4 regions of the Cupriavidus malaysiensis genome follow, and region 3 is predicted to be linked to each of the others. Evidence: predicted binding sites of a transcription regulator. Region 3 holds the regulator's gene; each other region holds the start of a gene.
What was found. The regulator LexA, encoded in region 3, represses DNA repair genes until DNA is damaged. The targets are predictions, from matches to a motif close to ACTGTATNNNNATACAGT.
Positions count from the first base shown of each region.

Region 1: the regulator LexA is predicted to act here: its motif matches at 6,668-6,685, upstream of BKK80_RS11085 (CppA family protein).
Region 2: the regulator LexA is predicted to act here: its motif matches at 4,691-4,708, upstream of recA (recombinase RecA).
Region 4: the regulator LexA is predicted to act here: its motif matches at 3,445-3,462, upstream of imuA (translesion DNA synthesis-associated protein ImuA).

Region 1 covers NZ_CP017754.1:2,510,385-2,518,293, reverse strand. The annotation lists gene BKK80_RS11110 (aminotransferase-like domain-containing protein) at 1-457, opposite strand, end outside; gene BKK80_RS11105 (DUF2970 domain-containing protein) at 635-820, shown strand; gene BKK80_RS11100 (cytochrome c) at 942-2,297, shown strand; gene BKK80_RS11095 (NAD(P)-binding protein) at 2,313-4,145, shown strand; gene BKK80_RS11090 (methyl-accepting chemotaxis protein) at 4,329-6,302, shown strand; gene BKK80_RS11085 (CppA family protein) at 6,355-6,636, opposite strand; gene BKK80_RS11080 (GlsB/YeaQ/YmgE family stress response membrane protein) at 6,865-7,116, opposite strand; gene BKK80_RS11075 (tripartite tricarboxylate transporter substrate-binding protein) at 7,278-7,457, shown strand.
Region 2 covers NZ_CP017754.1:1,062,706-1,070,614, reverse strand. The annotation lists gene sucD (succinate--CoA ligase subunit alpha) at 1-195, opposite strand, end outside; gene sucC (ADP-forming succinate--CoA ligase subunit beta) at 290-1,456, opposite strand; gene BKK80_RS04670 (DUF2889 domain-containing protein) at 1,519-2,190, opposite strand; gene recX (recombination regulator RecX) at 2,587-3,066, opposite strand; gene recA (recombinase RecA) at 3,416-4,471, opposite strand; gene BKK80_RS04655 (response regulator) at 4,787-5,515, shown strand; gene BKK80_RS04650 (sensor histidine kinase) at 5,565-7,142, shown strand; gene BKK80_RS04645 (DUF4212 domain-containing protein) at 7,145-7,447, shown strand; gene BKK80_RS04640 (MFS transporter) at 7,722-7,909, shown strand, end outside.
Region 3 covers NZ_CP017754.1:3,179,097-3,187,005, reverse strand. The annotation lists gene dusA (tRNA dihydrouridine(20/20a) synthase DusA) at 692-1,705, shown strand; gene BKK80_RS37090 (hypothetical protein) at 2,280-2,417, opposite strand; gene BKK80_RS14390 (hypothetical protein) at 2,606-2,863, shown strand; tRNA gene BKK80_RS14385 (tRNA-His) at 3,025-3,100, shown strand; gene BKK80_RS14380 (hypothetical protein) at 3,392-3,718, shown strand; gene BKK80_RS14375 (GGDEF domain-containing protein) at 3,788-4,948, opposite strand; gene BKK80_RS37085 (hypothetical protein) at 5,540-5,710, opposite strand; gene lexA (transcriptional repressor LexA) at 5,835-6,491, opposite strand; gene BKK80_RS14365 (asparaginase) at 6,670-7,671, shown strand; gene rpsF (30S ribosomal protein S6) at 7,781-7,909, shown strand, end outside.
Region 4 covers NZ_CP017756.1:112,157-120,065, forward strand. The annotation lists gene BKK80_RS34990 (error-prone DNA polymerase) at 1-1,317, opposite strand, end outside; gene BKK80_RS34995 (Y-family DNA polymerase) at 1,327-2,790, opposite strand; gene imuA (translesion DNA synthesis-associated protein ImuA) at 2,717-3,421, opposite strand; gene BKK80_RS35005 (hypothetical protein) at 3,557-4,267, shown strand; gene BKK80_RS35010 (ISNCY family transposase) at 4,467-5,846, shown strand; gene BKK80_RS35015 (hypothetical protein) at 6,005-6,340, opposite strand; gene BKK80_RS35020 (ISNCY family transposase) at 7,276-7,909, shown strand, end outside.

The sequences.
Region 1 (7,909 bases), 670 kb from region 3:
GCAGCACGGTATTGCCCGGGGGCAGGTCGTCGACGGACTGCCAGGGATCGATCTCGCGGCCGGCGCGCGCCAGCGACTTGCCGAGCCGTTCCCAGGGAAACAGCTCGGGAGCCGGGAAGGCCGAGCCGAACTGCACCATGCGCTGGTCGGCGGCAGCCTCCAGTACGGCGAAGACCAGCTTGGACACGTCCACCTCGGTGGAGGCGCGGCGCGTGCGGCGCGCGGCGGGGCGCGGCAACGGCAGGCCGGCGGCGCCGGCCACGTAGTAGCCGGAACGCTCGCGCGCGCGCACCAGGCCACGCTCTTCGAGCCGGTAGTAGGCCTGGAATGCGGTCGACGGGCTTACGCCGTACTGCGCGACGGTCTTGCGGATCGACGGCATGCGGGTGCCGGGCGGCAGGTTGCCGGCGCGGATATCGCGGGCGAGAATCTCGGCCAGTTCCTCGTAGCGCTTCATGGGAGCAAGGGGGGGCGGAGCAGGGGACGACGAGGCGCCCTGCCTGCGATCTGATACGCAAGATTATGGCAGAACTGATTCTGTTCCCGAGGCCGGCGGCGCGGCAGAATAGCGCGCAGGGGCGTATCCGTATCCGTGCCCTGCGGACGGTCCGCCGCATTGGAACAAGGAGCCGTCATGCATCCGTTGAGACTGGTCAGCGCCGTACTGTGGGGATTTCTCGGCCTGCGCCGTGGCAGCGAACACCAGCGCGACCTGCAGAGCCTGAAGCCTGTGCACCTGCTGGCCACGGGCATCGCCCTGGCCGGCGTGCTGGTGCTGTGCCTGCTGATGCTGGCACGCTGGGCGGTGGCGCACGCCTGAGGGCGGCCAGCCGCATCCCTGCGGCATGCGGCTGGCGGTCCGGAAGGCGGCAAGAGAAGACGACAAGATAACAAGAAGAACCGGGGGCAGAGACAACTCCATGGCAAACCGACCGCGGCGCATGCCATCGCTGCGCGCCTTGCTGCGCAAGCATTTTCCTGACGCCCTGCTGGTGCTGCTGCTCGCCCTGCTGCTGGCGGCGCCGCAGGCGCAGGCAGGCGACGGCGCGGCCGCGGCGCCCGCCGATGCGGTGGCGCAGGTGGCGCGCGGCCGCTACCTGGCGCGCATCGCCAACTGCGCGGCCTGCCACACGGCGCCGGGCGGCGCGCCGTTTGCCGGGGGGGTGGTCCTGCGCACGGGACTCGGCACCATCCCGTCGACCAATATCACGCCAGACGCGGACACCGGCATCGGCGCCTACTCGCTGGCCGAGTTCGACCGAGCGCTGCGCCAGGGCGTGGCGCGTGGCGGCAAGCGGCTCTATCCGGCCATGCCCTATCCCTCCTACGCGCGCATGACGGCCGAGGACGTCGCGGCGCTGTACGCCTACCTGCGTGCCGAAGTGCGGCCGGTGCGCCAGCGCCAGCCCGCGCCGCAGCTGCGCTGGCCCTTCGGCATGCGTTCCCTGCTGGTGGTGTGGAACCTGTTCTTCCTCGAAGCGCCGGCGGACAGGGCGTCGCCACGCGCGGCCGTCGCGGGCGGCGATGCGCAATGGCGCCGCGGCGCCTACCTGGTGCAGGCCGTGGGACATTGCGGCGCCTGCCATACGCCGCGCGGCCTGCTGCATGCGGAACAGGGCAGCGACGAGCGCAGCCAGAGCTTCCTCGCGGGGGCCAGCGTCGAGGGCTGGTCCGCCGGCAACCTGCGCGGCGACAAGCTGAGCGGCCTGGGCGGCTGGTCGCGCGAGGAAGTCGCCGAATACCTGCGTACCGGGCGCAATATCCATGCGACATCCTTCGGGCCCATGTCGGGCGTGATCGCCGCCTCCACCCAGCATATGACGCCGCAGGACCTGGACGCGATGGCCGCCTACCTCAAGAGCCTGCCCGGCGTGCGCGGGGAGAGCGCGCCGTTCCGCTACGATCCTGCCACCGCGCAGGCGCTGCTGCAGGGGCGCTTCGACGCGCCGGGAGCGCGGCTGTACGGGCAGTACTGCATGCCCTGCCACGGCGCCGGCGGCAAGGGCTTCGCGCGGGTGTTCCCGCCGCTGGCGGGCAATCCGGCGGTACTCGACCCCGATCCGTCCTCGCTGGTCAACCTGCTGCTGGGCGGCGCCGTGACCGCGGCCGTCGACACTGCCGCGACCGACTACCACATGCCCGGCTACGGCTGGGCGCTCAACGACCAGGAACTGGCCGACGTGCTGGGCTTCGTGCGCGGCGGCTGGGGCAACCGCGCCGCGCCGGTGCGCGACAGCGAGGTCGCGGCGCGGCGCGCTGCCCTGGGCATCCGCCTCGAAGCCGAAGCCAGCCGCTGACACCCAAGCCGAGCCATGACCATCACGCGACGAGACTTTCTCAACGGCAGCGCGCTGGCGCTGGGCACGGCGTTCACGCCCGGCTGGCTGCGCGCGGCCCAGGCCGGTGACGGCGGGGCCGGCTATCCCCCGGCCTTGACCGGCCTGCGCGGCAGCCAGCCCGGCAGCTACACGCTGGCGCACAGCCTGGCGCGCGAAGGGGTGCGCTATCCCGGTGTGATGGCGCGCGAGGCCTATGACCTCGTGGTGGTCGGCAGCGGCATCAGCGGGCTGGCGGCGGCCTGGTTCTACCAGCGCCGCCACGGACCCGGCGCGCGCATCCTGATCCTCGACAACCACGACGACTTCGGCGGCCACGCGCGCCGCAACGAGTTCACTGTGCGCGGCCGCCTGCTGGTCAGCTATGGCGGCAGCGCCGAGGTGCCGGCCGGCGCCGCCGGCAGCGCCGCGCTGCGCACGCTGCTCGATGGCATCGGGCTCGCCCCGGGCGCGGGTGCGCCCGCGGCGGAGCCCTGGCAAGGCTCGGGACTCGGGCGGGCGGTGTTCTTCGATCGCGAGCACTTCGGCGCGGATCGCCTGGTGGCCGGGGATCCCTTCGGCCAGCCCTTCGGCGGGGCCCCGGCCGCGCAGGGCGGGCCGCCGGCGCCCGACGCGGTGCGCCGCTTCCTGGCCGCCGCGCCGCTGCCCGCGGCAGAGCTCGAGGCCCTGGCACGGCTGGCCGAAGGGCGCACCGACTACCTCGCGGGCATGGCGGCCGACGACCGGGCAGGCTATCTGCGCCGCACGCGCTATGCGCTTTTCCTGCGCGACAAGGCGGGCCTCGGGCTGGCGGGCGTGCGTTTCCTGCGCAGCCGCAGCAACGACAGCTACGCGCTCGACGCCGATGGCATCTCCATATGGGATGCGCTGGGTATCGGCCTGCCCGCCGGGGCCGGCATGCCGGCGGTGACGCCGGACGCGCGGCTGGGCAAGTCGCCCGCATCCCGGCTGCTCCATGCCGATGGCAATGCGTCGATCGCGCGCGGCCTGGTAAGGGACCTGATCCCCGCAGTCGCGCGGGGCGCCGGGGCGCTGGCGCAGGCCCGCTTCGATTATGACCGCCTCGACCGCGATGGCGCGCCGGTGCGGCTGCGCCTGAACAGCACGGCCGTGGCGGTCGAGCCGGGCAGCCACATCGCGCGCGTCACCTATGGCTGGCAGGGCAACCTGCACCGCGTGGAGGCGCGCCATGTGGTGCTGGCCGGCTACAACATGATGGTGCCCTTCCTGATGCCCGGGCTGCCGGCCGCGCAGCGGGCGGCCCTGCGCGACGAAGTCAAGGCGCCGCTGGTCTACACCAAGGTGGCGCTCGACAACTGGCAGGCCTTTGCCGCGCTCGGTGCCGGGCGTATCCATGCGCCGACGCTGCCCTACAGCGACCTGTGGCTGGAGGCCGGCCCCGGCGCGCGACCGCAGGACCCGGTGGTGCTGCACATGCTCTATGTGCCGACGGTGCCGGACAGCGGCATGCGGGCACGCGAGCGTTTCCGCGCCGGACGCGCGCTACTGCTCGGCACGCCGTTCGTGGAGCTGGAACGCGCCATCCGCTCCCAGCTCGACCGGCTGCTCGCGCCTGCCGGCAGCAGCGCGGCGCAACTGGTGCGGGCCATCACCGTCAACCGCTGGTCGCACGGCTACAGCTACCGGCCTTCCAGCGTCGATGGCGATGATGCGGGCACGGCCGCGCAGCAGGCGGCGCGGGCAGGCGTGGGCAATGTCGCGCTGGCCGGCGCCGACAGCGGGGGCAGCCCGTCGCTGGTCGCCGCGGTCGAGCAGGCCTGGCGCGCGGTGGAATCGCTGCCGGCCTGAGTCCGCCAGGCGCTGCGCCGGATTGCCGAAAATCCAGGTGGCGCACGCACCTGGATGGGGATTCATGCCCACAAATCGGGATGTGTTTGCACCATCTTGACGATTTCTGAAATGTGTGGGTGAAACTGCTTCAATTCGTTCCGATGCTGCCGATACAAGCCACGACGATGGCTTGATCAAGGCATGACGATGACCCGATGGTTGAATCCCGCGGTGCGCCTGATGGCGGCACTCAGCATCTCGCGCAAGCTGCTGTTGCTTGCACTCTTGTTCCTGTTGCCGCTGGCCGGCGCCATGTCGCTGGTCTTCCAGGCCTCGCTCGCCGAGCTGAAGACCGCGCGCGCCGAGGTGCGCGGGCTCGCCGCGGTCGAGCGTGCGCTGGAGATGATGCGCCAGGTGCAGATCCGGCGTGGTGCCGCCGCGGCGGTGCAGGCAGGCAACGCTGCCTTCCGGGCCACCTACGAGGCAGCCGACGCGCGTGCCGGAGAGCAGGCGGCGCAGCTCGCGGCCGACGCGCGCGGCTTCGGCCTCGATGCCCAGGCCGGCGCCCTCGAAGAGGCATGGCGCACCCTCAAGACCGAAGGCCTGCAGGCACCGGCGTCCACCCTGTTCGCGCAGCACAGCGCACTGGTCAGGCAACTGCGGCTCTATGTGGGCGATCTCGGCGACCGCTCGGAGCTGGCGCTGGACCCGGATGCGGGGTCGTACTACCTGATCAACCTGATGCTCGGGACCATGCCCAGGCTGGCGGAGTTCACCGCGCTGGCGCGCGGCCGCGGTACCGCCATCATCAGCCAGGGCGGTTTCGCCGAGAGCGCGCAGCAGGCCGGGCTGGGCGCGCTCAGCGAGCAGATACAGGAGGCGGTGGAGACGGTCAGGCGCGACGCCGAGCGCGTGAGCGCGGCCGCGCCAGGCTACCGCGCCGAGGTGGAGGCGGCCAAGGCGCGCCTGGCGGCGGTCGATGGATTCTCGGTGACCCTGAAGGACAGGCTGCTGGGCCGCGACGGTATCCGCATCGAGGCCAAGGCGTATTTCGACGAGGCCACCGCTGCCATCGACGCCATCGGCGCGACCAATCGCGCCTTCGGCGCCAGTGCCCATGCCATGCTGGAAGCGCGTATCGGCGCGGTGCAGGACAAGCTGGCGTGGATGTGCGCGCTGGCGCTGCTCACCGTCGGCGCCGCTTTCTACCTGTTCGCGGGCTTCTGCCGTGGCGTGGGCGAGGACCTGCGCGGGATCGCCGCCTGGGTCGAGCGGATCGGCGCGGGCGACCTGCGCGCCGAACTGGTGGTGCGCGGGCGCGACGAATTCAGCGATATCCGGCGCCACCTGCAAGTCCTGCTGCGCTCCTGGCAGGACACCGTGCGCGAGACGCGCGCCGGCGCGGAGCAGGTGCTGGTGGCTGCGGGAGAGATCGCGCAAGGCAACCTGGACCTGTCTCAGCGCACCGAGCAGCAGGCGGCCTCGCTGCAGGAGACCGCGGCCAGCATGGAACAGCTGACCGCCATCGTGAAACAGAATGCCGGCCATGCCGGCGAGGCCAGCACGCTGGCGGCCGAGGCGGCCGGCGTCGCGGGCCGTGGCGGCGACGCGATCCGGCACCTGCTCGACACCATGCGGCACATCGCGGCCGACTCCCACCGCATCGAGGACATCACTGGCGTGATCGACGGCATCGCCTTCCAGACCAATATCCTGGCGCTCAATGCCGCCGTCGAGGCGGCCCGGGCGGGCGAGCACGGGCGCGGCTTCGCCGTGGTGGCGGCCGAGGTCCGCAACCTGGCACAACGCGCGGGTACCTCGGCCAAGGAGATCGCCGCGCTGATCGCGCAGTCGGCGCAGCGCGTGGCGCACGGCGCCGGACTGGTCGAGCAGGCCAGCCAGACCATCGGCGAGGCGATCACGGCGGTGTCCCGCGTCGACACCGTCATGACCGAGATCAGCCGTGCCTCGGCCGAGCAGAGCGGCGGCATCGCCCAGGTCAACCAGGCCGTGGTGCAGATGGACCAGGCGACGCAGCAGAATGCCTCGCTGGTCGAGCAGGCAGCCGCCGCCGCCGCGATGCTGAAGGAGCAGGCCGAGCGGATGGAGGCGCTGGTCGGCCGCTTCCACCTCGATCACGCACCGGTACCGGTTGCGTCACCGCTGCAGGCCTGACACCGGATGCCGGGAGCACGGCACGGGTGCCCGATTGGCGCCCGATTGGCGCTCAATGGGCCCGTGAGGCCTGTCCGGATGCGCCGAGGATGGTGCGGATGCGCGCCAGGTAGCGCTCGCCGACGGCGAGGTCGGCACGCCGCGCCTCAGCGCGCAAATCCACGCGTGCGGGTGGCCGGATCGACAGCGCGCGGCAGAGGCTGGACAGATATGGCTTGCGTTCGCCGCCGAGCCGCCTGGCAGCCTCGGCCAGCGCCGCGTCGCCGATGCGTCGGCGCAGCCAGGCCAGGACCTGGCGGTCATATTCGTTCTGCACCCGGACCAGATGTTCCATGATGGCCTCGCACATGTATATCCATACAGTACCTGTAAATATATACAGTATCGAGGCGAAATCAAGCACGACAAGGCGCGCTGCTGCCAGTTTCGGCAGGCAGCGTGAATGGCAATGACGGCAACAGGATGCCCGCGGAGCGAGGTCGATGCAGGCGATGTCCTACGGCGATATAGGCTGCAGCTCCTCCGCGCGACGGAATCGCGCTGAGGCCGGCGCCGGTGGCGCCTAGGCCCGTTTGATCAGCCGGAGGAGGAAGAGCAGTACCACGGCGCCGATCACCGCCGTGATGATCGAGCCGATCATGCCGCCGCCGAACGAGATGCCCAGCAGGCCGGCCAACCAGCCGCCGACGATGGCGCCGACGATGCCGACGAGGATGTCGACCAGCAGTCCGAAGCCGCCGCCCTTGACCAGCACCCCCGCCAGCCATCCGGCGACCGCACCGATCACCAGCCAAGCAATCAGACCATGTTGCATCGTTGTTCTCCTGGCTGTTGTCCATGTGGCACCGCATCAGACATCACTCTAGGTGAATTTGTGCGGGCCGGTGGCGGGATCTGGCGGGAATGAGGAGACCTCCCGGTCTTCGTCGTAGATTGGTGCCGCTGTTCGCTCCGGCTGGCACGCCAAGGGATCTGGTGCAGAAACTGAACGCCGCGATCGCCGATGCCCTCCGGCAGCCCGATGTGATGGCGAAGATGAGGCTGCAGGGGCTGGAACCCTATGGCAATTCGCCGGAGGAGTTCGCCGCCTGGATCGAAGGGCAGGCGCGGCTGTGGGCGCGCGTGATCCGCGATTCGGGTGTGAAGCCCGAGTAAGGGAAGAAGAGCGGGGCCGGGTGCTCAAGCGGGATGCGCGAGGCACCGCGGCCTCGATCGTCATAGCCGCAGGACGTGCTGGGGGATGCTGAGAGCCCATCGGCGGTCGTGGCAACGATGATGGATCTCTCGATCCGTGCCAATAGTTAGACAGAAGCATAATTATGTCTAAAGATTGTTTCGAAAAGTATTAAACAATACGTATTACGTAGTAATAAATGATCATTCTTGGTGCGAGGATGCCAGGGATCGAGGGATGCCATCGTCGCTGCCGCGCAGAAGGGGAAATCGCTGCCGTGTGTGGGTGGGGGCGTCGGAGCCGCCAAGGTTGGGGATGTCCACGTGCCGCCTGAGTGGAGGGCGGATCCACGCAACCACCCGGCCAGCCGTGCTTGCCACGAGGTTGCGAACGAACGGCGCGCTGCGCGAGATCGACCAGCGACCCGGTGCCC
Region 2 (7,909 bases), 2.1 Mb from region 3:
GTCCTTGGCTTCCTTGACGTTGGCGTAGATGGGGATGCCCTCGAAGTCCTCGCCGGCCTTCTTCGGGTTCACGCCGGCGACGAAGCAGTTCTTGCCGTTGGCGTAGTCGCGGCAGCCGCGGGTGTGGAACTGGCCGGTCTTGCCGGTGATCCCCTGGGTGATCACCTTGGTATCTTTGTTGATCAGAATCGACATGCTGTAATCCTTTGCTTGGCTTCAGGCGGCGCGCGGGCTCAAGCCCCGGCGCGCCGCGTGCGTTCGCGAATGGTTGGCGTGACTGCGCGGCTTGTTACTTGCCGGCGGCAGCGGCCACCACCTTCTGGGCAGCCTCTTCCATGGTGTCGGCCGCGATGATGGGCAGGCCGGAGTCGGCCAGCATCTTCTTGCCGATCTCTTCGTTGGTGCCCTTCATGCGGACCACCAGCGGCACGGACAGCGACACGGCCTTGGAGGCGGCGATCACGCCTTCGGCGATCACGTCGCAGCGCATGATGCCGCCGAAGATGTTGACCAGGATGGCCTTCAGGCCGGGGTTCTTCAGCATCAGCTTGAAGGCTTCGGTCACCTTCTCGGTGGTGGCGCCGCCGCCCACGTCGAGGAAGTTGGCCGGCTCGCCGCCGAACAGCTTGATGGTGTCCATGGTGGCCATGGCCAGGCCGGCGCCGTTCACCAGGCAGCCGATGTTGCCGTCCAGCGAGATGTAGGCCAGGTCGAACTTCGAGGCCTCGATTTCGTTGGCGTCTTCTTCATCCAGGTCGCGGTAGGCGACGATTTCCGGATGACGGAACAGGGCGTTGGAGTCGAAGTTGAACTTGGCGTCCAGCGCGATGACCTTGCCGTCGCCGGTCAGGATCAGCGGGTTGATTTCGGCCAGCGACGCGTCGGTTTCCCAGAAGGCCTTGTACAGGCCTTGCAGCGCCTGGCGGGCTTGCGCCACGCTGGCGTCGGGCACGCCGATCTTGCGCGCGATATCGTCGGCGTCGGCATCCTGCAGGCCGGCAGCCGGGTCGATGATCAGGGTGTGGATCTTTTCCGGGGTGTGGGCAGCGACTTCTTCGATGTCCATGCCGCCTTCGCTGGAGGCCATCAGGGCCACCTTCTGCGACACGCGGTCCACCACCAGCGAAACGTACAGTTCCTTCTTGATGTCAGCGCCTTCTTCGATCAGCAGGCGGTTGACCTTCTTGCCTTCCGGGCCGGTCTGGTGCGTGACCAGTTGCATGCCCAGGATGTTGCTGGCGTAGGTCTTGACCTCGTCCATGCTCTTGGCAACCTTGACGCCACCGCCCTTGCCGCGGCCACCCGCATGAATCTGCGCCTTCACGACCCACACCGGGCCGCCCAGGGTTTCAGCGGCCTTCAGGGCCTCGTCGACCGAGAAGGCCGGAATGCCGCGCGGAACCGGCACATTGTATTTGCGCAGGATTTCCTTGCCTTGGTACTCATGGATATTCATGCGTGTTTCCTTTCGGGTAGGCGTAAGAGGGAAAGTGTTGATGCGGGTCCGCGGCGCCGGCGTCAGCCGGCGGGCACCGTGGACCTGCCGGGCGTGGACCGCGTTTCGCCGGATTCGCCGGCTTCGGGCCGCGGCACCGTGGGAGTCTGCGCCCCCTGGGGCCCGGTCTTCGGTTTCGGCTGGTAGCCATACCAGCGCGGATAAAACTGGCGGACCACCTCGCCCTCGAAATGCAGGGCATGGCAGCCGTGCAACTGGTAGGGGGGATCGGTCCGGGTATCGTCTTCGCCATCGCGGATGCTGATGACGTCGCCCGCGAAGGCCTGGATGGCGGTGGTGGGCAGCACTCCGGCCAGTTCGGTCAGGTGCGTGCAGCCGGCCACGCTGCCGAGGCGCTCGCGCACAGCCTTGCGGAAACCCTTCATCAGGTTCAGGCCGATCAGCTTGCGGTAGGCGGGGCCGATGGTGTCGCAATGGCCGGGATAGGGCACCCAGTCGGAGCAGGCGTCGGCGTCGACCACGTTCATGCGCAGGTCGATCGTCACGCGCAGCCACAGGTCATGCAAGGGCTGGCCCTCCGGGCGCACGCGGCCGCCGGCCAGCTCGATCTCGCGCGGCTTGGTGTCGGTCAGGCGCGCCTCGATGTCCCACAGGCCATCTTCCCTGAGATAGGCCTCGGCCGTGATGGCACGGCGATGCCGCAGGGCGCGGTTGACGGGCGGGGAGAGGGGCATGAAACCAGGCTGAAGCGAGGACAGATGGACGGCAGAAATCGGACGGCGGAGCCGAAAAACCCGAGGAGTTTAACATGCCGGGCCGCATTGGCCGGGAACTGCGCGCAGGTCGCGCTGTCGGCAGCACATTGGCGCACCGCGGCCGCTACCCGGCCATCCGCGCCACACCGGTCGCACGGCGAAGCCCGGCGCGGCATGCCGGGCGGACGGACGCCCAGCGGCAGGCGGCATCGCCGGCGGCCACTTGCACATCGGCGCGTACTGGCGCGTACCGGCGTGCACAATACACCTGCCGGCGTCATTGGTATTTCCCAGCAGACATGGATGGAAGGACCGGAGCCGGACAGCTGGCTGGCTGGCCGCTTCCCGCCACGGCGTTCCGGCAGTCAGGGGCAATCAGTCGTCCCCTGGCCACTCATCGGACGGCTCATCGCCCTGCCCCGCGATGACCTTGCCGATCACGCTGCGGGAAAAGCCCCGCGCCATCATGAAACGGATCTGCTTGGCCCGGGCCTCCGGCGACTCCGGCGCCACGCCGAAGCGCTTCTGCCAGACGGCGCGGGCGCGCGCCAGTTCGGTATCGGCCAGCCGCTCCTTCAGCGCCTGCAACTGCTCTCCGCCCAGCTGGTGGGTCTTGGCCTCCTGCATCACGCGCGCCGCGCCATAGCGCGCCGCGCGCCGATGCACGAGGCTGTCGACGAAACGGACATTGGACAGCCAGTTCTCGCGCTCCAGCGCGTCCAGCAGTTGCTCGACCTCCTCGGGCGACTCGGCATGCGGCGCCAGCTTGCGCGCCAGTTCGGCACGGCTGTGCTCGCGCCGCGACAGGTAGCCGATGGCACGGGCCTTGAGGGAGAGCGGGGGACGGGTGGACATGGCTGCGGGGCGGGATGCCCGAGGCCGGGCAGCGGAAGGAAGCGGAGGTTGGATAGAGCGGCTGCAGCGATTTCAGCGGTGACAGCGGTGACAGCGGTGACAGCGGTGACAGCGGTGGCGGAAGGCGTGCCGGCTCCGCGTGAGGCCGCCTCCAGCGGAATGCCACGCGGAGGGCATCGCGAAGGCACTGCAAGTTACCCAGAGGTACAACAAAGGCACAGCGACTAAGGTACAACGAGGGCACCGGCAAGGCCGGCGCCCTCGTGGCAGCCCGGCTCAGGTAGTCCGGGCAGGCAGTCCGAGGCATGACAGCCGGCGATGCGCGCCGCCCGACCGCCCCGGCGCCGGCTCATTCCTCGAGCGCCGCGACCGCCGTGCCGTTCAGCGGGGCCACGCCCAGCGCCACGCGCACCTTGTTCTCGATCTCGTTGGCGATATCGGGATTCTCGCGCAGGAATTCGCGCGCATTGTCCTTGCCCTGGCCGATCTTCTCGCCGTTGTAGCTGTACCAGGCGCCCGACTTCTCGACGATCTTGGCATCCACGCCCAGGTCGATGATCTCGCCCTGGCGGGAGATGCCCTGGCCGTAGAGGATATCGAAGAAGGCTTCGCGGAACGGCGGCGACACCTTGTTCTTGACCACCTTGACCTTGGTCTCGTTGCCGATCACGTCGTCGCCCTTCTTGATCGAGCCGATGCGGCGGATATCGAGGCGCACCGAGGCGTAGAACTTCAGCGCGTTGCCGCCGGTGGTGGTTTCGGGCGAACCGAACATCACACCGATCTTCATGCGGATCTGGTTGATGAAGATCACCAGGCAGTTGGTGCGCTTGATGGTGCCGGTCAGCTTGCGCAGCGCCTGGCTCATCAGGCGGGCCTGCAGGCCGGGCAGCGCATCGCCCATCTCGCCTTCGATTTCGGCCTTCGGCACCAGCGCGGCGACCGAGTCGATCACGATCAGGTCGATGGAGCCGGAGCGCACCAGCGCGTCGGCGATTTCCAGCGCCTGCTCACCGGTGTCGGGCTGCGAGATCAGCAGGTCGCCGACATTGACGCCCAGCTTGCCGGCATAGTTGACGTCGAGCGCGTGCTCGGCGTCGATGAAGGCGCAGGTGCCGCCCAGCTTCTGCATCTCGGCGACCACCTGCAGCGTCAGCGTGGTCTTGCCCGACGATTCCGGACCGTAGATCTCCACCACGCGGCCGCGCGGCAGGCCGCCCACGCCGAGCGCGACGTCCAGGCCCAGCGAACCGGTGGACACGACCTGGATGTCCTGCTCGACGTCACCGTCGCCCAGGCGCATGATCGAGCCCTTGCCGAATTGCTTCTCGATCTGGGAAAGCGCCGCGGCAAGCGCCTTCTGCTTCTCCGCGCTCACGCCTGCACCCGCCTTCTTGTCGTCCATGGTCGTCCTTCCGTCAATGGTGTATAAATAGGCCGCATGTGGCGCGGCGCCTGGTTTCCGTGCGTGCCGCGCCGGCCCGCCGGCGCATCCTGGCCCCGGCGCAGGCGCCAGGGCGATCCCGCTCCCGCGCCGCCGTCTTGCCGGGCGCCGCGGGGCACCGACCCGGCAGGACCGCCAGGCCATGCCGCCCCGATGCCGGTCCTCGCCGAACGTGCGAGTACTGTATAAAAAAACAGTATGCTTGGCAAGCCCCGCCCGCGCCACGGACGCAAAAAGTAAAGGCGCCCGGGCCTGGCCAGGGAGGAGACACTGACTATGCGCATTCTCATCGCCGAAGATGACGACGTGCTGGCTGACGGACTGACGCGCTCGCTGCGCCAGTCGGGCTATGCCGTCGACCATGTCGCCAGCGGACTGGAAGCCGATTCGGCGCTGTCCACCCAGAGCTTCGACCTGCTCATCCTCGACCTGGGCCTGCCGCGCATGTCCGGCCTGGAAGTGCTCAAGCGGCTGCGCGCGCGCGGCGCCATGCTGCCGGTGCTGATCCTGACCGCCGCCGACAGCGTCGACGAGCGGGTCAAGGGGCTGGACCTGGGCGCCGACGACTACATGGCCAAACCCTTCGCCCTGACCGAACTGGAGGCGCGCGTGCGGGCCCTGGTGCGGCGCGGCGCCGGCGGCGGCGGCACCCTGGTCCGCCACGGCCCGCTGGCCTTCGACCAGGTCGGCCGCGTGGCCTACCTGAACGAGCAGATGCTGGAGCTGTCGGCACGCGAACTCGGCCTGCTCGAGATCCTGCTGAGCCGCACCGGCCGCCTGGTGTCCAAGGAGCAGCTGGTCGACCATCTGTGCGAATGGGGCGAGGAAGTCAGCAACAACGCCATCGAGGTGTATGTGCACCGGCTGCGCAAGAAGATCGAGGTGGGCGGCATCCGCATCGCCACCGTGCGCGGGCTCGGCTACTGCCTGGACAAGTTCCAGGCCGCGCCGCTACCGGAGGACGCGGCCGGCGCGGCCGGCGCCTCGACCACCGTGCACGCCTGAGGACCGCGCTGGTGCCCTCCCCCGTCCAGGCCGGCTGCCCGCACGCGACATGACCCTGCTCAGACTGCCCTGGCGGCGTGGACACGCGCGGCAGGCCCGCCGCGCCGCCGCCAGCCCGCCGCCGGCCGCGGCGGATAGCGCGGCCCTGCCCGACGACGTCGCCCTGGCCGACGCCCTGCCGCACCTGGAGGACGATGCCCGCCAGCCGGCGGCGCGCTCCCTGTTCGGCGAGATCCTCGACTGGATGCTGGCGCCGCTGCTGCTGCTGTGGCCGATGAGCATCGCCGTGACCTACCTGGTCGCCAAGTCCATCGCCAACGGCCCTTACGACCGCTCGCTCGAAGCCAGCGCCATCGTGCTGTCGCAGCAGGTGCGCGAGGTGAACGGCCGCGTCACGCTGCAGTTGCCGCTGTCCGCGCGCGAGATCCTGCGTGCCGACGAAACCGACAATATCTATTACCAGGTGGTCGGCACGCGCGGCGAGTACATCGCCGGCGACCGCGACCTGCCGCTGCCGAACGAGGACGAACAGGGCCACGCCGGCCTGGTCTCGCTGCGCGACGACCGCGTCAAGGGCAACGATGTGCGCGTGGCCTACACCTATGTGGAACTGCGCAACGTGTCCGGCGAGCAGCCGGTGCTGGTGCAGGTGGCCGAGACGCTGGACAAGCGCGCCCGCCTGGCCAACGAGATCATCAAGGGCGTGATCCTGCCGCAGTTCGTCATCCTGCCGCTGGCGGTGGTGCTGGTGTGGTTCGGCCTGACGCGCGGGCTGGCCCCGCTCAACGCCATCCAGCAGCGCATCCGCGCGCGCAATCCCGGCGACACCAGCCCCATCGAGGAGGGGACGGCGCCGCAGGAGATCACGCCGCTGGTGTCCTCCTTCAATGAACTGCTGGCGCGCCTCGACCAGTCGGTGCAGACGCAGAAGCGCTTCATCGCCGACGCCGCCCACCAGATGAAGACGCCGCTGGCCGGCCTGCGCATGCAGGCCGAGCTGGCCCAGCGCGAGCAATCGCCGGAGGAGCTGCGCCGCTCGCTGGCGCAGATCGCCGGCAGTTCGGAGCGCACTGCCCACCTGGTCACCCAGCTGCTGTCGCTGGCACGCATGGAGAACCTGGCCAGCAGCGCCGGCATGGCGCCGCTGGACCTGGCCGCGCTGGCGCGCGAGGTGGTCAAGGACTGGCTGCCGCGTGCGTGGGAACGGCAGATCGACCTGGGCCTGGATGCCGACGACCATCCGGTCATGGTGCAAGGCAACCGGCTGATGCTGACCGAGATGCTGAACAACCTGATCGACAATGCCATCCGCTACACCCCGCCCGGCGGCCACGCCACCGTGCGGGTCAGCGCCGACCCCTTCGAACCCTTCGCCTACCTCGACGTGGAAGATACCGGCCCGGGCATCCCCGTGGCCGAGCGCGAGCGCGTGATGGAGCGCTTCTACCGCGTGCTCGGCACCAATACCGAGGGCAGCGGGCTGGGCCTGCCCATCGTGCGCGAGATCGTGCAGCAGCACGGCGGCGAGATCCGCATCCTCGACCATGTCTACCAGCAGGAGCCGCGCCGCGCCGGCGCCCGCCTGCACATCACGCTGCGGCGGCCGGCCGAGGACGCGGAGCACTGAGCATGGCAGGCCATCGCGACACCCCGGACGAACGGCGCGCCTGGTACCGCAATGTGCGCTGGATCGGCGCGCTGCTGGGCGTGTGGTTCGTCGTCACCTTCGTGGTGAGCTGGTTCGCGCGCGAACTGCGCTTCGACTTCTTCGGCTGGCCCTTCTCCTTCTGGGTCAGCGCCCAGGGCGCCCTGATCGTCTACGTGCTGATGGCAGCCATCTACGCCTGGCGCATGAACCGCGCCGACGATGCAGAGGCCGCCGCAGCCGCGGCGCAAGCGGCACCCGAGAACTGGCGCGACGATGCTGCGTAGCGGCATTCCCTGCATCGCGCCAGCCGTCTTTTCCTCCCGTTTTCCAAGCTCTCTTCCTTGCGCGGCGCAGCAGGCGGAGGCCTTGCGCAGGCCTGCTTCCGGCCTAGCGTATACCCCGACGAAACTCCCCATTTCCGATGGGAATCTGTCAGAACTCAGTAAGTTTCGCCTCCCACAATCCAAGCAACTTCGGCAGGCCGGGAGCCTCCGCAAGTGCTCGCGCAGTGTCGCCCCCGGCCCGCACGGAGACCTTACGACAATCGAAGGAGACATCATGGCCAATGCGCAGCACGTTGCGATGCCGGGGGGCGGCACTCAGAACGCACCCATGACGAGGGAGGAGAGGAAGGTCATCCTGGCCTCCTCGCTCGGCACGGTGTTCGAGTGGTACGACTTCTACCTGTACGGCTCGCTGGCGGCGATCATCGCCAAGCAGTTCTTCGCCGGCCTGGACCCGACCTC
Region 3 (7,909 bases):
CCTTGGCGGTTGGCGTCCGAAGCGGGCCAGGCCTCGGACTCGGAGGGGACATCCTCCCGCATCGCGGGGTGGTGTTTGATGAGCCAGCGCGCCCCGACCATGGGAACGAGCAGGCTGATCAGGACATAGCCACTGACGGTAAGCGTAGCGCTCATATCGATTGACCCATTCCATTTGTGCACACGCCGGCTCTTTGGCTCGGTGAACCGTGAGTATGCACGCAGCATCGTTGCGTCGGCATCACACTGGAGAGGGGTGACTCGGATTGGCGTGGGAAGCCGGCCGGACCGGTTCCATGCATCCGCGGGCAGGGCATCGCCGGCATTCATTGCCGGCATGCAAAAGAGAGGCCCTTGCCGTGCAGCGGAGGGCCTCTGTCAAAACGAGTCTGGCAAAAAAGAGTTTGCCGCTTTTGGTATAGCCACTGGGGTGGGCTGTGGCAAGTGGCGAGCATGCGGTGTGCCGCGGATGCCAAGCGCCGGCCCACCAGCGCTGCCGCGCACGGTAGCCTATACTCTCGTCCTCGCGCCACACAGTGTGCTGGCGCTTTGCCGCACGGGCATGAAGTGCCGTGAAATGCCTTGTGCAAGGCAGATGTGCTCGCCGCAAGGCGCGCGGGCCGCTGCGCGGCGGCCGTTCCACCAAGGCAGGGCCGCCCCTGCCTGCTCAATCCGTTTTGAAGCCGTTTTCCATGACAACCACCCCCCGCCGCGTCTCGGTCGCCCCGATGATGGATTGGACCGACCGCCATTGCCGCATGTTTCACCGCCAGTTGAGCCGCCATACCTGGCTGTACACGGAGATGGTGACGACCGGTGCCCTGTTGCATGGCGATGTGGCGCGCCATCTCGACTATGACGAGGTGGAACAGCCGGTAGCGCTCCAGCTCGGTGGCAGCGAACCAGCCGACCTGGCTCATGCTGCACGATTGGGCGAGCGGTGGGGCTATGCGGAAATCAACCTGAACTGCGGTTGCCCCTCCGAACGGGTGCAGCGCGGGGCCTTCGGTGCCTGCCTGATGGCGGAGCCGGCGCTGGTCGCGGACTGCGTCAAGGCGATGCGCGATGCGGTTTCGGTGCCAGTAACGGTCAAGCACCGCATCGGCATCGACACTATCGAACACTACGATTTCGTGCGTGATTTCGTCGGCACCATTGCGCAAGCCGGTTGCGAGACCTTCATCGTGCATGCGCGCAATGCCATCCTCAAGGGGCTCAGCCCCAAGGAGAACCGCGAGATCCCGCCGCTGCGCTACGAGGTGGCTTACCAGTTGAAGCGCGAGTTTCCGCAGCTTGAGATCCTGATCAATGGCGGCATCGTGGACTATCAGCAGATGGACGCGCATCTCGAGCACGTCGATGGTGTCATGATCGGGCGCGAGGCCTATCACCATCCTTATCTGCTGGCCGAGGTCGATGCGCGCTTCTACGGGGCTGCTACGCCGATCGCGTCGAGGCTGGAGGTGGAGCTGGCCATGCAGGCCTATATCGGGCGCCATGTCGAGGCAGGCGGGTATATGGGGGCGGTCACGCGCCATATGTTGGGCCTGCATCGGGGGATCCATGGCGGACGAGGCTGGCGGCGCATCCTGTCGGATGCCCGGCGAATGGCCGCGGCACGTTCTTCTGCTGAGGTGGATGCCTTGTTCGAAGAGGCGCGCAGCCATCTGCGTCGCGAAGCGGAGCCGGTAGCCGAGGCAGTCTGACAGCGCCTGTCGTCGCCCTTCCGTTCAGGGTGGCGTGCCGGTCCGAAGAAAAGCTCTAACTCCGAATTGTCTTTTTGTGCGGTGCTGGCCGGACGTTGAGATTGCGACACATGCGCCGCGGTTGTCGCAGTGTGCTACCGGGAAAGTCGCGCCGGCAAAGGGATTCCCCTAAATGCAGAGTGACGGCGGACTCCATACACTGGCCCTGCCCTCGAATACAGGGCTTTCTTCAACTGATTATTCAGCCCGCCTTGTGCGGGCTGTTTTTTTTGTCGCGGGCATCGTTGCCGGTGGATCCTGTCATCGGCTTGGCCGCATGATGGCCATTCGAGGTGGCAGCTGCATGACAGATGCCTGCGCCGCACCGGCATGCTGCGTCTTGCCTGTGGTTCGTCGAGCTTCTTGCGGCCCGAATCGATATTATGCAGCTTGCGCCACATGTGGTCGCGGGCGTAAAGTCTTTAGGGTGGGATATCTCTCAAAAGTTCCGCTTGCTTGCCGACATTCCCTAGGCCCCTGCTCGCGCGTCTATCATGTTCAAAGACGGCACTGCTTGGGTCGACAGGGAAGTGGGTCAGCGGGTGTGGCTGATCCCGACGTCGATGGTGCCGTAGGTCGAGATGCCGGTACCGGCGGTCTCACTGCCCGTGGCGGCGCATGCGGCCAATGCGCTGGCCAGCAGGACGATGGCGAGGCGTAGCAGGGAGGTCATGAGGAAGGGTGTCGGGATCGGGTTGGCAATACGGTTCAGTCCCGCACCTCGCTCGATTGGTTCCCTTGCGGCGCGCGAGCAGGGAGGCAACAGCGAGACACTAGAGCCAGCAGAGAAAGAGAGAGTGCGGCCGCCGTCGGCAGGCCGGCCGGGATGCGGGGGAGCATCTGAGCTTGGAGGGCAGGACATTGGACGAGTTGTTTGGCGTGGAATTCGAAGGCTTCCGCGTCGTGTGGGTAGCCGAGCGGCTGCAGGACGGCAAGTGGACGGCGCGCTATTGCTGGCGCTTCGGCATCGACGGAGAGGCCAGCAAAGCCTTGCAGGCCGACGTGCTGAACGGCAGGTCTCGCCGCCTGCTGGGCCTGTTCGACACGGAGTCCGACACGATCGAAGCGATCAAGGAGGCGGTCCTGCTCGAGTCGAAGTGGGACCTGAGCCGTCGTTGAGCTGGTGGACGGCGCATGCCGTTTCTCGGGCATGCGTCAGCGGCTCTCGGTGGGTGCTGAAAAATTTTGTGTTGAGTACTAGCCATGACGGAAACTTCTCCGTATAATCCTGGTTTTCGCTGATCGACGGTTCGCAACGAATCGAAAGCAGCAAAACGACGGTGGCTGTAGCTCAGTTGGTAGAGTCCAGGATTGTGATTCCTGTCGTCGTGGGTTCGAGTCCCATCAGCCACCCCAGGAATTTCTTGTAGAACGGCCGCTTGCAGAAGCGGCCGTTTTGCTTTGGGCTCGCCGCGCGGTAGTGTGCTGTTTTCACGGGGAAATCCCAGTCGTTAAGTTAGGGATGCGGGCTTGTCCAACGATGCGGTTGGCATAGCTCCGATTGCACGCTTTGACTTCGATGTGCCGATGCTTTCTCGGCAGCCGTTCCCGGGCCTGTTGCGGTTGCGGCCAATGGATGGCGTAGACCATTCGATACGGTGCCTCGTCCTGCCATGCTAGCATTGCTCGACTCTCCAGGAGATGGCGATGGCGAAAACGACGGTCTCGAAGAAGCAATACCTGCGCAAGCTTAACCGGCGCCTGGCCAAGGAGGCGGGGGTGCCGGAGGGTGTCGAGTTTGTGTTCTATCCGCTTGGCGCCAAGGCCCGGGCGGCCACCGGGGTGGCGGCCTCAGAAGGTGCGGGGCCGGCGGTGCGTGCCGTCATGGATGCAGTGCAGGCGCGGGTCGCTGCCAAGTACGCTGTGGATGGAGCTATCCTGGGCAACGGCAAGGCCGCACCGATCGAGCATGCGGAGCCCTGGCCTGCGGCGTCAGGCGGAGCTGCCGGCGCGCAGGTGGCTGGTAAGGACTGAGGTCGCACCGGTTTTCAGGCAAGGTCGGCTGATAGTCGTCCTTGCTCCTCGTCGCGCTGCGGATCCTGCCTAGGCCGCCTGGCGGGAGTTCGCCAGTTGTGCCGGTGGCGGATTGTGCTCGAATGCCACGCAATTCCTTCCCTCGCGCTTGGCGGTGTAAAGCAGCATGTCGGCCCGGGTCAGCAGGTCATCTAGCGATTCCCCGGCGGCGAGCGCGGTGACGCCGAAGCTGGCGGTCACGGTACATGTGCCGGGCAGGGCCTCGAATGCCGTCGTCTCGAGCGTGTGGCGCAGGCGTTCGGCGAGGTGCAGCGCGCTCGCAACGTCGGTGCCGGGCAGCAGGATGGCGAACTCTTCGCCGCCGATGCGGCCTGCAATGTCCCGATGGCGGATGCTTGCGAGGACCAGGTGGCCGAATTCCGACAGGACCGTGTCGCCTGCGGCGTGGCCGTGGGTGTCGTTGATGTGCTTGAAGTGATCGATATCGCAGAGCAGCACGCTGAGCGGCTGGCCTTGGCGGGGCGGAATCTCGCGCTCAGCCAGCACCTCGAAGCTACGGCGGTTGTGGAGGCGGGTCAGGGGATCGGTGTCGCGTTCCTCGCGCAGCTTGTCGATCACGTCGGACATGGCGCCTGCGAGCAGGGCCAGGCCGAGCACGATGCCGAACAGTACCAGGCTGAGCTGCAGTGCGATCCAGAAGGGCGAGTGCGCTAGTGAGTCGGCGTTGCCGGACGCGGCGGATGTGATGGTCAGCGCCGAGCGTGGCACGAAGCTCAGCGCAAACGCCAGCAGGATCCAATACAGCGCGCGGTCGACGGCGGCGCCCAGGCGCAGTTTGCCAAGCCGCGCGACGCCGGTCAGCAGCATCACTGCGATGCCGCCGTGGAGTATGTAGATGCGTGCCGCGATCTGGTCGTCGGCATAGTGGAAGTACGCCAGCGCGATCAACTGCAGACAGGCCAGCGTGGTCAGCGGCACGGCATCGAACTGCGCGTCGGCGCGTGCTACGACGCCGCGCAACAGCAACAGGGTGCTACCCAGGTAGAGCGCGCAGGACAGCAGCAGGTTCACGCCAGCGTCGCGCGGCAGTTGCAGGATCTGCGCTGACGCGGCCAAGGCATAGATCAGGAACGATGCGCAGAACATCAACAGGTGACGCTGCGCGCGCTCGTAGCTCCAGGCCAGCAGGAAGCACAGGGATAGCAGCGTGGCGATGGCGGGATTGCCCAAGGCCAGAACCTGGACAGTTTGAAGCGGCAAGCGAGGTCCCCGATCTGTAGTCGTTGTGGTGGCCGGGAGCGCTGTCCGGAGGGTGGTCGGTGTGCCGAGGCAGGCAGCGTGGTATGCCTCGGCAATGCAGCAGCGCGGCGCGTACGAGCGCCTGTCAGTCTTGCCGGCGACTCCGCAGATGGAGCTGCTGCCGGTGCGGCGCTATTCCAATGTCAGCGGCCATTCTAGCGAGCCGGCACGCGAATCTCGCCGGCACTGACGTGCTGCGCGCCGCTGCAATTGCAAACAACGGTAAAGATACGGAAATGCCCCCTTCGAACGAGGGGCGGAGTGTGCATCAAGGGAGGGGCACCCTACGCATTGCCTGGCATAGGCAGAGGGTTGGACGCGGATTGAAGGCGCCATGGAACATCGCGGAATCGTTGGTGCGCGACGACCGCTCGGGCATGCGATTGCTCGGGCGCCGTCGTGCATCATGCAAAGCAGATGCGCGGCAAAGCGAATGCGGCAAAGCGAATGCCCGGCGTGACAGGCACGGCACGGCGAGCCGCGCCTGTCACGTACCCGTGCGTACTCGGGTGCCGCGCAGGCTCAGACGTGCAGCTTGGCCGGCTCGGCCAACTCCAGCATGCGGCAGATGGCGGCCATGCTGCCGACCATGGTGCGGCGCTGCGCGCCTTGGTAGATGCGCACGCCCTTGCATTGGCGGAAAGGCACTGGCTTGACCGGGCGGCGGGCGGAGATGGTATTGGCTTGCGGCATGGTTGCACCTGTCGATTGACAATAGTCGGGGGATGGCGCCAGCGTCGGCGGGCGCCTTCGGAACGGTGAGGCAGGTGCCGCCACGCTGCAGACCTGGCGGCGGCGAGGGGTCGGGCCGGCTGCGCTAGAAGCCGGCCGGACGGATCAGTCCGACCGCGATACCCTCGAGAGAGAACTCTTCTTCTCCCGGTTTCACGAGGATGTTGGGGTAGTCGGGGTTCTCGGCAATCAGCTCGATGCTGTCGCCTCGTCGCTTGAAGCGTTTGACAGTGACGTCCTCGCCAAGGCGTGCTACCACGATCTTGCCGTTGCTGGCCTCGCTGGCGCGCTTGACTGCGAGCAGGTCGCCGTCGAGGATGCCGGCATCGCGCATGCTGAGGCCGCGTACGCGCAGCAGATAGTCGGGCTGTTCGTCGAAGACCGAGGCATCCACCTGATACTGCCGGTCGATGTGCTCGGCGGCGAGGATGGGGCTGCCTGCCGCGACGCGGCCGACCAGCGGCAGGGTCAGTTGCATCACGCCGGCCATCGGCAATGTGAACTGGTCCGGTGTTTCCGAATCGCTGCGCGAGACCTTGAGGCGGATGCCGCGCGAGGCGCCCGGGGTCAACTCGATCACGCCCTTGCGCGCCAGTGCCCGCAGATGTTCCTCGGCGGCATTCGGGGAGGAGAAGCCGAACTCCGCGGCGATCTCTGCGCGCGTAGGCGGAAAGCCGGTGCGGCGGATCGTGTTGCGGATCAGGTCGAAGATCTGTTGTTGCCGCGGAGTCAGGGTTGCCATGGAGTCGCCGCTTTGTTCTTGGTGTCAGGGGTACTGTATGTTTAAACAGTATGCTGTGATTTTATACAGTATGTGACGAAGTGCAAGTGGAATTTGCGCGACCTGTGGCCGGTGCGGCGGAGTGATGGTGGTTGGGCGTACGGTTACAATCGCGGCTCACCCGTGTTCCCGCCCTGATATGTCCAAGCTTCCCCGCATCGTCGTGCTTGCCACCGGCGGCACCATCGCCGGTTCCGCCGCCAGCGCGGCCAGCAGTGCGCATTACCAGGCAGCCACGGTGCCGGTGACGGCGCTGCTGGATGCCGTGCCGGCGTTGAAGTCGGTGGCGCGCCTGGAGGCCGAGCAGGTGGCCCAGGTCGACAGCAAGGACATGGGCTTTGCGCTGTGGGCCAGACTGCAGGCGCGCGTGGCATTCTGGTGCGCCCAGCCCGATGTGGCGGGTGTGGTGGTGACTCACGGTACCGATACCCTGGAAGAGACGGCCATGCTGCTGCATCTGTCCTGTGCGGTACCGGTTCCCGTAGTGATGACCGCGGCCATGCGGCCTTCGACCTCCCTGTCTGCGGATGGCCCGCTCAATCTTCTCGATGCCGTGCGTGTGGCGGCCCATCCGGAAGCGCGCGGCCGTGGCGTGCTGGTGGTGCTGAACCAGCAGATCCATGCTGCGCGGGATGTCGTCAAGGCACATACCTCGGCGGTCGATGCCTTCGTGTCGCCGGTGGGCGGCCCGCTCGGTTTCGTCCAGGATGAGCTGGTGAGCTTCATGCGCGCGCCATTGCGCCGGGTCGAGCGGTCCTGGCCGCTGCCAGCCGGGGAGTGGCCGCTGGTGGAAATTGTGCCGAGCTATGCGCAGCCCTCCCGTATCGTCGTCGACGCGCTGGTGGCTGCCGGCGCGGCGGGCCTGGTGGTGGCGGCGGCGGGGAACGGTTCGATCCACGAGGCGCTGGCTGCCGCGCTGGCCGACGCGGCGCGCGCAGGTGTCGCGGTGGTGCGCAGTTCCCGCACCGGTGCGGGCCATGTATCGATTCCGGCACTGCCGAATCCTGGCGCCGGCCTGTTCGTCTCCGCGGGTGACCTGAATCCCTACAAGGCGCGCGCGCTGCTGTTGCTCGCTCTGGCTCGGGATCCTCGGCTGGCGGCGGACCCTGGCCGGCTGCAGCAGTGCTTCGCGCAGTGCTGAGCGGGCAGTCTGCTTGCCGTGCCAGCTTGCTGCGGGCTATAATGGCAGGCTATCCAACCTTGCCGCACCGGACGTGACGCCCGGGTGGCTCATCCCAAAAGGAGCGTCAATGCGTCATTACGAAATCGTCTTTATCGTCCATCCGGACCAGAGCGAACAAGTGCCCGCGATGATCGAGCGTTACAAGTCGCTGGTCACCTCGCAGAATGGCCAGGTTCACCGCGTGGAAGACTGGGGT
Region 4 (7,909 bases), on a different replicon from region 3:
TTCGCGCAGCGCGCCGCGCGGCCGGTAGGTGGACACCGCGGCGGTTAGTGCTGCGCGATCGCGCCCGTATTTGCGATACAGGTACTGGATCACCTCCTCGCGCCGCTGGTGCTCGAAATCGACGTCGATATCCGGCGGCTCGCCGCGTTCCTTTGAGATGAAACGTTCGAACAGTAGGTTGCCGCGGGCGGGATCGACCTCGGTGATGCCCAGGCAGTAGCAGACTGCTGAGTTGGCGGCCGATCCCCGGCCCTGGCACAGGATGCCCTGTGAGCGCGCGAACTTGACGCAATCGTAGACCGTGAGAAAGTAGGGCTCGTACCGAAGATCCGCGATCAGCGCCAGCTCGTGCTCCAGTTGCTGCTGGACGGCCAGAGGGATGCCTTGAGGGAACCGGCGGTGGGCGCCCACGTAGGCCTCGTCGCGAAGGTAGTCGGTGGGCGAGCGGCCGTCCGGTACCAGTTCCTCGGGATACTCGTAGCGCAACTCGTCCAGCGAGAAATTGCACAGATTGGCGATATGGACCGACTCGGTCAGCAGCCGATGCGGGTAGAGGTTGGCGAGGCGCAACCGCGAGCGCAGGTGCTGCTCGGCATTCGGCGTCAGGTCGTAGCCGCACTGCGCGATCGGCCGCCCTAAGCGGATGGCACCCAGCACATCCAGCAGCGGCTTGCGCGAGCGCACGTGCATGAGCACGTTGCCGGCCGCCACCAGGCGCAGGCGATGGCGGGCCGCAGCCGCCTCGACGCCGGCGCGGTGGATGTCGTCGAGCGGGCGGTAGAGCAGGTGGAGCGCCATCCAGGCGCGACCGGCAAAGGTCGCCGAGATCCAGACGGCCTGTGCGTCCAACTGGTCGGCCGGCGCGCAGTAATCGGGCGTGAACAGTACCAGGCAGTCTGGCAGGCCGCGCAAGTGGGAGTAAGGCGCCTCGGGCGCGGCCAGGTCCCGCATGGTCAGATGGTAGCTGCCCTTGGCGGCCCGGGTGCGCGCCAGCGTGATGAGTTCGCACAGGTTGCCGTAGCCGGCGCGGTTGCGCGCGAGCGCGACGAAGGAGAGGGCTGGGCTACCGTCGGCATTCTTGAGACGGAAGCTGGCGCCGACCACCAGCTTCAGGCCGTGCTGCTTGGCGACCGTATGGGCGCGCACGATGCCGGCCAGCGAGCATTCGTCGGTGATCGCGAGCGCTTGATAGCCCAGCGCCACGGCGCGCTCCGCCAGCTCTTCCGCCCGCGAGGCGCCGTGCAGGAAGGAAAAGTTCGAGAGGCAGTGCAGCTCGGCGTAGTCGGGTAGGCCGACGCCGGAAGGTTGGGGCAGCATGGCGACGCCTCAGCCAAAGAGCCCGTGCAAGTACCAGTGCGCGGCGTCGCCCTCGCGGCTGCCCATGCGCTCCTGGAACACCCAGTAACAGGTGTGGTCCTGGCCCTCGGCAACGTAGTAGTCCCGCGTCACCACCTCGCCGGCCCACCAGCCGGCCTCGATGCGTTCGGGCGGGGAGACCATGCGCAGCGGCGAGCCGTAGTACGGGCGGTGGTCGCGCTCCAGCAACGGAATCGGCTTATCGAGCAGCCAAGCCGGGCGGGGCAATGCCGGCGCAGGCCCGCCCGCGGCCACCTTGGTGCCGGCGGGCACCCAGGTGTTGGCAACCTCGGGCCGGTAGTCTGCCTGCAGGGCGGGCTGCAGCACGCGCTCGGCGCCCAGCCGCGCGGTGAGCAGCTCCAACAGCCGGGCATGGTCCTCGGGCGTTCCGCCTGGCTCCGGGAACAAGCTTTCGCTCGGCGGCGCCAGCGGTTGCGTGTCGACGGCGGCCAGGTGGACCGCAATCATCGGCGCGTCGACAGCCAGCCGCGCGAGGCGCTCGCGCAGCAGGCGGTTCAGGTGAGCGGCGTGCCAACTCGGCTCGGCCAGCGCTACCTCGACCACGGTCGGCGGGATGGCCTCGCGGCCGCGCTCGTGCTGCAGCGACACGGCGAAGCGGGTCACGGCCAGGTGCCGCGCGGTGAGCCATCCCACCAGCTGCTCGATCAGGCCGCCGGCGTAGGCGAGGGTAGCCTCGGCGTGTTCGATGCGGTCGGGCAGTTCCACGCGCGCGGCGAACGTTGGCGGGGCCTCCAGCCAGTCGAATACCTCGGCGGCCTCGCCCAGGGCGCGGTCCAAAGCCTCATTGATCGCCGCGCCGCAGCGGCGCTGCAGGCCGGCGCGCGGCAGGCGGCGCAGGTCGCCCAGCGTGCGGCAGCCCAGACCGTCCAGCCAGTCGGCGTGCGGCCGTGCCGCCGGCAGCACCGCGGCGGGAAGGGTTGCCAACTGGCGGCCGAGACCGGCCGGCTTGAGCGCGACGCCGCCGCCGGCGCGCGCGAGCAGCCAAGCGCCTTGCGCCGTCGGTGCGCAGCCAACCGCCACCGTGTACCCGAGCGCTTCGGCCGTGGCACGCATGCGCGCGCGCAGCCGGCGCGCACCGCCGAACAGCCGCAGGCTGGCCGACACGTCGACCAGAACGGCATCTTCCTCAGCCTCGACCACGGATGGCGAGAACTGGAGCAGGGCGAGCGCGAAGGCGCGAAGGCCTTCCGCCTCGCGTGTGGGTGCCCGTTCGAGGAGCACGGTCTGAGGGGCGATGGTCTGCACGCCGCCGCGGCGCATCTGCGCCCGCACGCCGGCGGCGGCAGCCAGCGCGGAGGCCAGATGGACCCGGTCCTTGTCGAGGACCGCGACGGCCAGCTCAGTGGACCAGCGTGGCCGGAAGACTTCCAGGCACAGGCGCGGTAGGCGCAGGCAGATCCAAAGGCGATACATGGCGGCGAAGCAGGATGGGCGAGGGTTCCAGCGGTACCAAGACAGGCTTGTCCTGCTGCGGCCCGCGCCGCTTGAAAAAGGTCAGCTCGGCGCCTCCGGCAGCCGGCGCTATGCCGATGCGTAGCGGCGCGGGCGATGCGTCGCGCGCACAGGTGGCCGGCCGCATCAGGTAGAACAGCGTATCGCCAGCTTGGGCGGCCAGATTGAGACGGCGCAGCGCATCGTTGCGCAGGTGCTGCGACCAGAACAGCAGGGCGCCGCACGTGCCGGCGCGCAGAATCTGCTCGGCGGACCAAAGAGCGTCGGCGGTGCGCTCGCTGCGCAGCCACAGCAACTGAGCCGGCGGCAGTCCCCAGTTGGCCAGGGCCAGCCCCTGGGGCGCGTGGGGCGGGTCCAGAAGTACGATCGGGCGCGGAGCCAGGCTGGCCAGCGCTGGGCGCAACAGGCGCAACTCACCCACGCCCGCCTGGCGCACCAGCAATTCCACCAGCGTGCCCGTCGGCCAGCCCCCGCCCGGCAACTCGCCGGCCAACGCGGCGTAGCCCGTGGGTACGGTGCGGCCGGCTGCCCGCGCCAACTGTGATGCGAGCCAGAGGCATGGATGGATGGTTTCGGGGGCGGGCGCGGTCATGGCGGGTTCCTGCCAAACACGATACTGTATGAATATACAGTCCATTGTACTGTTTATTTATACAGCAATCGAGCCAATTGCCACTCCGACCAGCTCGGTGCATAGTGCTCCACACCACGACGGAAGCCAACCGACATGAACGATACGAACGACTCCCGCCTGCGCGTCGCGCTGCAGGCCGGCTCTATCCCAATGCGCCGGGCCCCTCTGCTAGGCCCGGACTTCCTCGGCGCCGACGACGCCGAGCGCTACGCGATCTACACGGAGCCACAGGATGCGCCAGGCAGGGCCGAACTCCTGGCGACGCTGCGCGCCAAGCTGGCCAGAGACGCGACGACGCTGCCTTGGACCGGCGAGCCGATGCTTGGCGAAACTCTGGAGGATGAAGATTGGTCGGTTGGCGTGGCAGAAGAAGTCAGCCTGTCGAGCGACGATCTGGACGAGGTGGTTGGCCAGATCGTCAACTACCGGCTCATCCTGACGCGCGATCTGGATCCGATTGGCTTCTGCACGTTCGCGATCAACCTCGACGACTATGGGGCGCTGTTCGCGACGCTGTGTGAAGCGTGGATCGAGGGGCCGTACCGGGATGCCGGGCTGGGACTCGGCTTCATGCAGCAAATGGCGGACGCGATCTACGCCGCGGTCGCTGAATTGGACGATCGGCTCGCCGGCGGACCGGCGCTCGAGCTCGATATCGCGATCGGTCGAGAGCTTTCGACCGGTACCGTCGAATCCCTACTGCAGGCTTGCCTTGAGATCCTTGGGGAGCGGTTCCAATCGCCAGAACTGTCTGGCGCACCGCGGCTTAGCAGTATTCGACTGGGATCGCTTGCTATCAACTAGGACCCGCTAGTTCGTCTCGACAGGTTCGCTAGAATAGATTTGGTTGCGTTCGAAACCAATTTACCATAAAAACTCTTATGCGCGAAACGAATGTTACGGCCAAATAGTATTGTCGTACTTGGGCCAATTAGAACTGTCGCAGTGCTTGCCAGTCCTGGCAAGCTGGCGGCTTTCCGTCCGTCCGAGACTGGAGGCCGCCATGGGCAAGCCCGAGATTCTGACCGTGACGATGCGCGAACTGGACCGACTCAAGGTGATACAGGCCGTGGTGGAGCACGGCCTGGCGGTCTGGCGCGCCGCCGAGAAGCTGGGCTTGTCGCGCCGGCAGGTGGAGCGCTTGGCGCAGCGGTACCGGGCGGATGGGCCGAGCGGCCTCGCTTCGCGCAAGCGCGGCCGCCCCGGCAACCGCCAGTTGCCGCCTGGCCTGGAGTCTCGCGTGTGCGGACTGATCCGTGACAGCTACGCCGACTTCGGCCCAACGCTGGCCGCCGAGAAACTGCGGGAGCGTCATGGCATCGACCTGGCCAAGGAAACGGTGCGCCGGATCATGGTCGACGCGGGCTTCTGGGTGCCGCGCAGGCAGCGCCCGCCCAAGGTCCACCAGCCGCGCAATCGGCGGGCGTGCCTGGGCCAGCTGGTCCAGATCGACGGCAGCGACCACCACTGGTTCGAAGACCGCGCGCCGGCGTGCACGCTGCTGGTCTATGTCGACGACGCCACCGGCCGGCTGATGCAGCTGCTGTTCGTGCCGACCGAGTCGACCCCCGCCTATTTCACCGCCACCCGGGCCTATCTCGAGCGGCACGGCAAGCCGCAGGCGTTCTATTCGGACAAGTTCAGCGTGTTCCGGGTCAGCGCTAAGGCCAACGCCGAAGGCCGAGGCTATACGCAGTTCGGACGGGCGTTGTTCGAGCTGAATATCGACATCCTGTGCGCCAATTGCAGCCAGGCCAAGGGCCGCGTCGAACGGATGCACGGCACGCTGCAGGACCGCCTGGTCAAGGAGCTGCGGTTGCGCGGCATCAGCTCGATGGACGCCGCCAACGCCTATGCGCCGACGTTTATCGCGGACTTCAACGCGCGCTTTGCCAAGGTGCCAAAGAGCGATTTCAACGCGCACCGGCCGCTGCGTGGCGACGAGGATCTGGAACGAATCTTCAGCTGGCGCGAGTGGCGCAAGGTGTCGGCCAGCCTCACGCTGCAATACGACAAGGTGATGTACCTGCTGGAGGACCGGCCCGAGCACCGCCGCCTGATCCATCGCTACATCGAAGTGGCCGACTATCCGGACGGGCACGTGGAACTGTGGGCCGATGGCGCTGCCCTGCCCTACACCACCTACCACCGGCTCTCGGAGATCGACCAGGGCGCCATCGTGGAAAACAAGCGGCTGGGGCACGTGCTGGATATCGCCGCCCAGGTACAAGCGCTGCGCGACGACCGGCATCAGGCCGGCCCGTCGCGGACGCTGCAGGGCGAGCCACCACGGCCGCAGCACCCGCCGGGGCACGTAAAGCGTCAGCGGCTGATCAATCGGATCGACCTGGAGCGGGCGATCAAGGGTACGCCCCGGCCCTAGTTGGCCGCTTGCTGCCCGATAGCGGACGCCGGGCCCGCCCGATGCTGAAGGGCGGCTACCGACCCTAAGCATTCATTGGGCAACCTGGTAGTGGTGACCGCCACCGAACCCTTAGCGGTCAGTCGTCCTTGCTGGAAGCAGACATTCCATGCGTCGGATTAAATCACCCGAGGAACCCCAGGAGTTCGAGTTGCGCGGGTCTCTCCCGCGATCAGGCTGTCGAGCATTCCGTCGAACTCTCGGGCCAATTTAAGGTGTTGGCGCACGGAAGGCAGATACTCCGCTCGACTTGTTATGGCACTTACGGTCGACCGGAGGGTGCGCAGAATCTGCTTTGACACGCAGTATTCATGCTGAAGTCCCTCACCCTTCTGCCATAGATATTCCTTGAGGGCATCAAATGCTGAGGGATCGAAACTGTCGGCCGTGAGAAGCTTGCCGACAGAGCGATCCACCAACTCATCCAGTTTGATATCAAAATCGTTTTCCGACATAAGCGTCCTTCGGTTCCTGCGTCGCTAATGCGTCGCATATCAGCGGAGGAGTATAGCGATTGTCCAGCGGTGACTGTCCCCGATTGGCCGTCAGTCGCCATCTAAAGGGGCCGTCCAACTTGGTCGAAGTCCGCGCGAATGCTCGTCGCGCACCTTCTCCAGCGATGCCTTGTCACCCATCTCCGCTTCAATTTCTCCGATGCATCCCCAACAATCGCCACCGCAGTCCACGGACAATGGATCGTCGCCTCGATTCAGTTCACGCGCGCAAATCTGGCATCTCATTGTCAAACTCCGAGGATAGATGTAATTCCGATATTGGCTACATTCTGCCTTCATTAGACTGTTCGCCTCGAGCGCCTAATGAAAGCCTGAAGGTCCATGGACATCACTGCGGCAATCAGTTCAGTAATGTTGGTATGCCGCCCGGAAGGGGCGGCTGCGGCGAACGCTTCTCAGGATTGTGTGCAATCAGGGCCCTCATGTCGAGTGCCGGCTTCTGGCCGAACCCGGTCGGCAGCCGCCTGGTCGCCACCGATCGGAGCCAAGCGTCCCTGACCGGTCTGGCCGAGGCGCGACACCTTGCGGAGCGCGTCCGCGCGATAGCCCCGGCTTGAGCGCGCGGCCCCGCAGCCCCCCCCCGCCAGCACGCGGTCAGTTGAACTGAGCCCACCGCGCGGCCACCACCCCACCTGGCGCGGGTCTCCGTCGCGTCAGGCCAGCCTCACCGAGCAACCCAGCCAAAGCCCGCCAAGCCCGCACAAACCGCACGCCCGTGCCGACATTTGAATGTAGCCAGCCACGCGACAACTGAGAACCGCCTGGACAACGAATGTTGGGCATTTTTTCTAATGTCGTACTTGGGATGAATTCAAATGTCGTACCCCAGGATTGTGCGAAGCTAGCCACCTTTGTGGCCAGCCAGGGGCACGAGCATGGGCCGACCCGAGACGATCACCATGAGCATGCGGGAGCTGGATCGGTGCAAGGTCATCGAGGCCGTCGTGCAGGACGGCCTGATGGTCTGGCGCGCCGCCGAGAAGCTGGGGATCTCCAAGCGCCAGGTCGAGCGACTGGTGCAACGCTACCGGCAGGACGGCCCGCGCGGCCTCGTATCGCGCAAATGGGGCCAACCTGGCCATCGCCAGTTGCCGCTCGGCCTGGAGTCGCGCGTGCGCGGTTTGATCCGCGACAGCTACGCGGATTTCGGTCCGACGCTGGCGGCCGAGAAGCTGCGCGAGCGCCACGGCATCGACCTAGCCAAGGAAACGGTGCGCCGGATCATGGTCGACGCGGGCTTCTGGGTGCCGCGCAGGCAGCGCCCGCCCAAGGTCCACCAGCCGCGCAACCGGCGGGCGTGCCTGGGCGAGCTGGTCCAGATCGACGGCAGCGATCACCGCTGGTTTGAGGGCCGCGCGCCGGCCTGTACGCTGCTGGTGTACGTCGACGACGCCACCGGCCGGCTGATGCAGCTGCTGTTCGTGCCGACCGAGTCGACCCCCGCCTATTTCACCGCCACCCGGGCCTACCTCGAGCGGCACGGCAAGCCACAGGCGTTCTATTCGGACA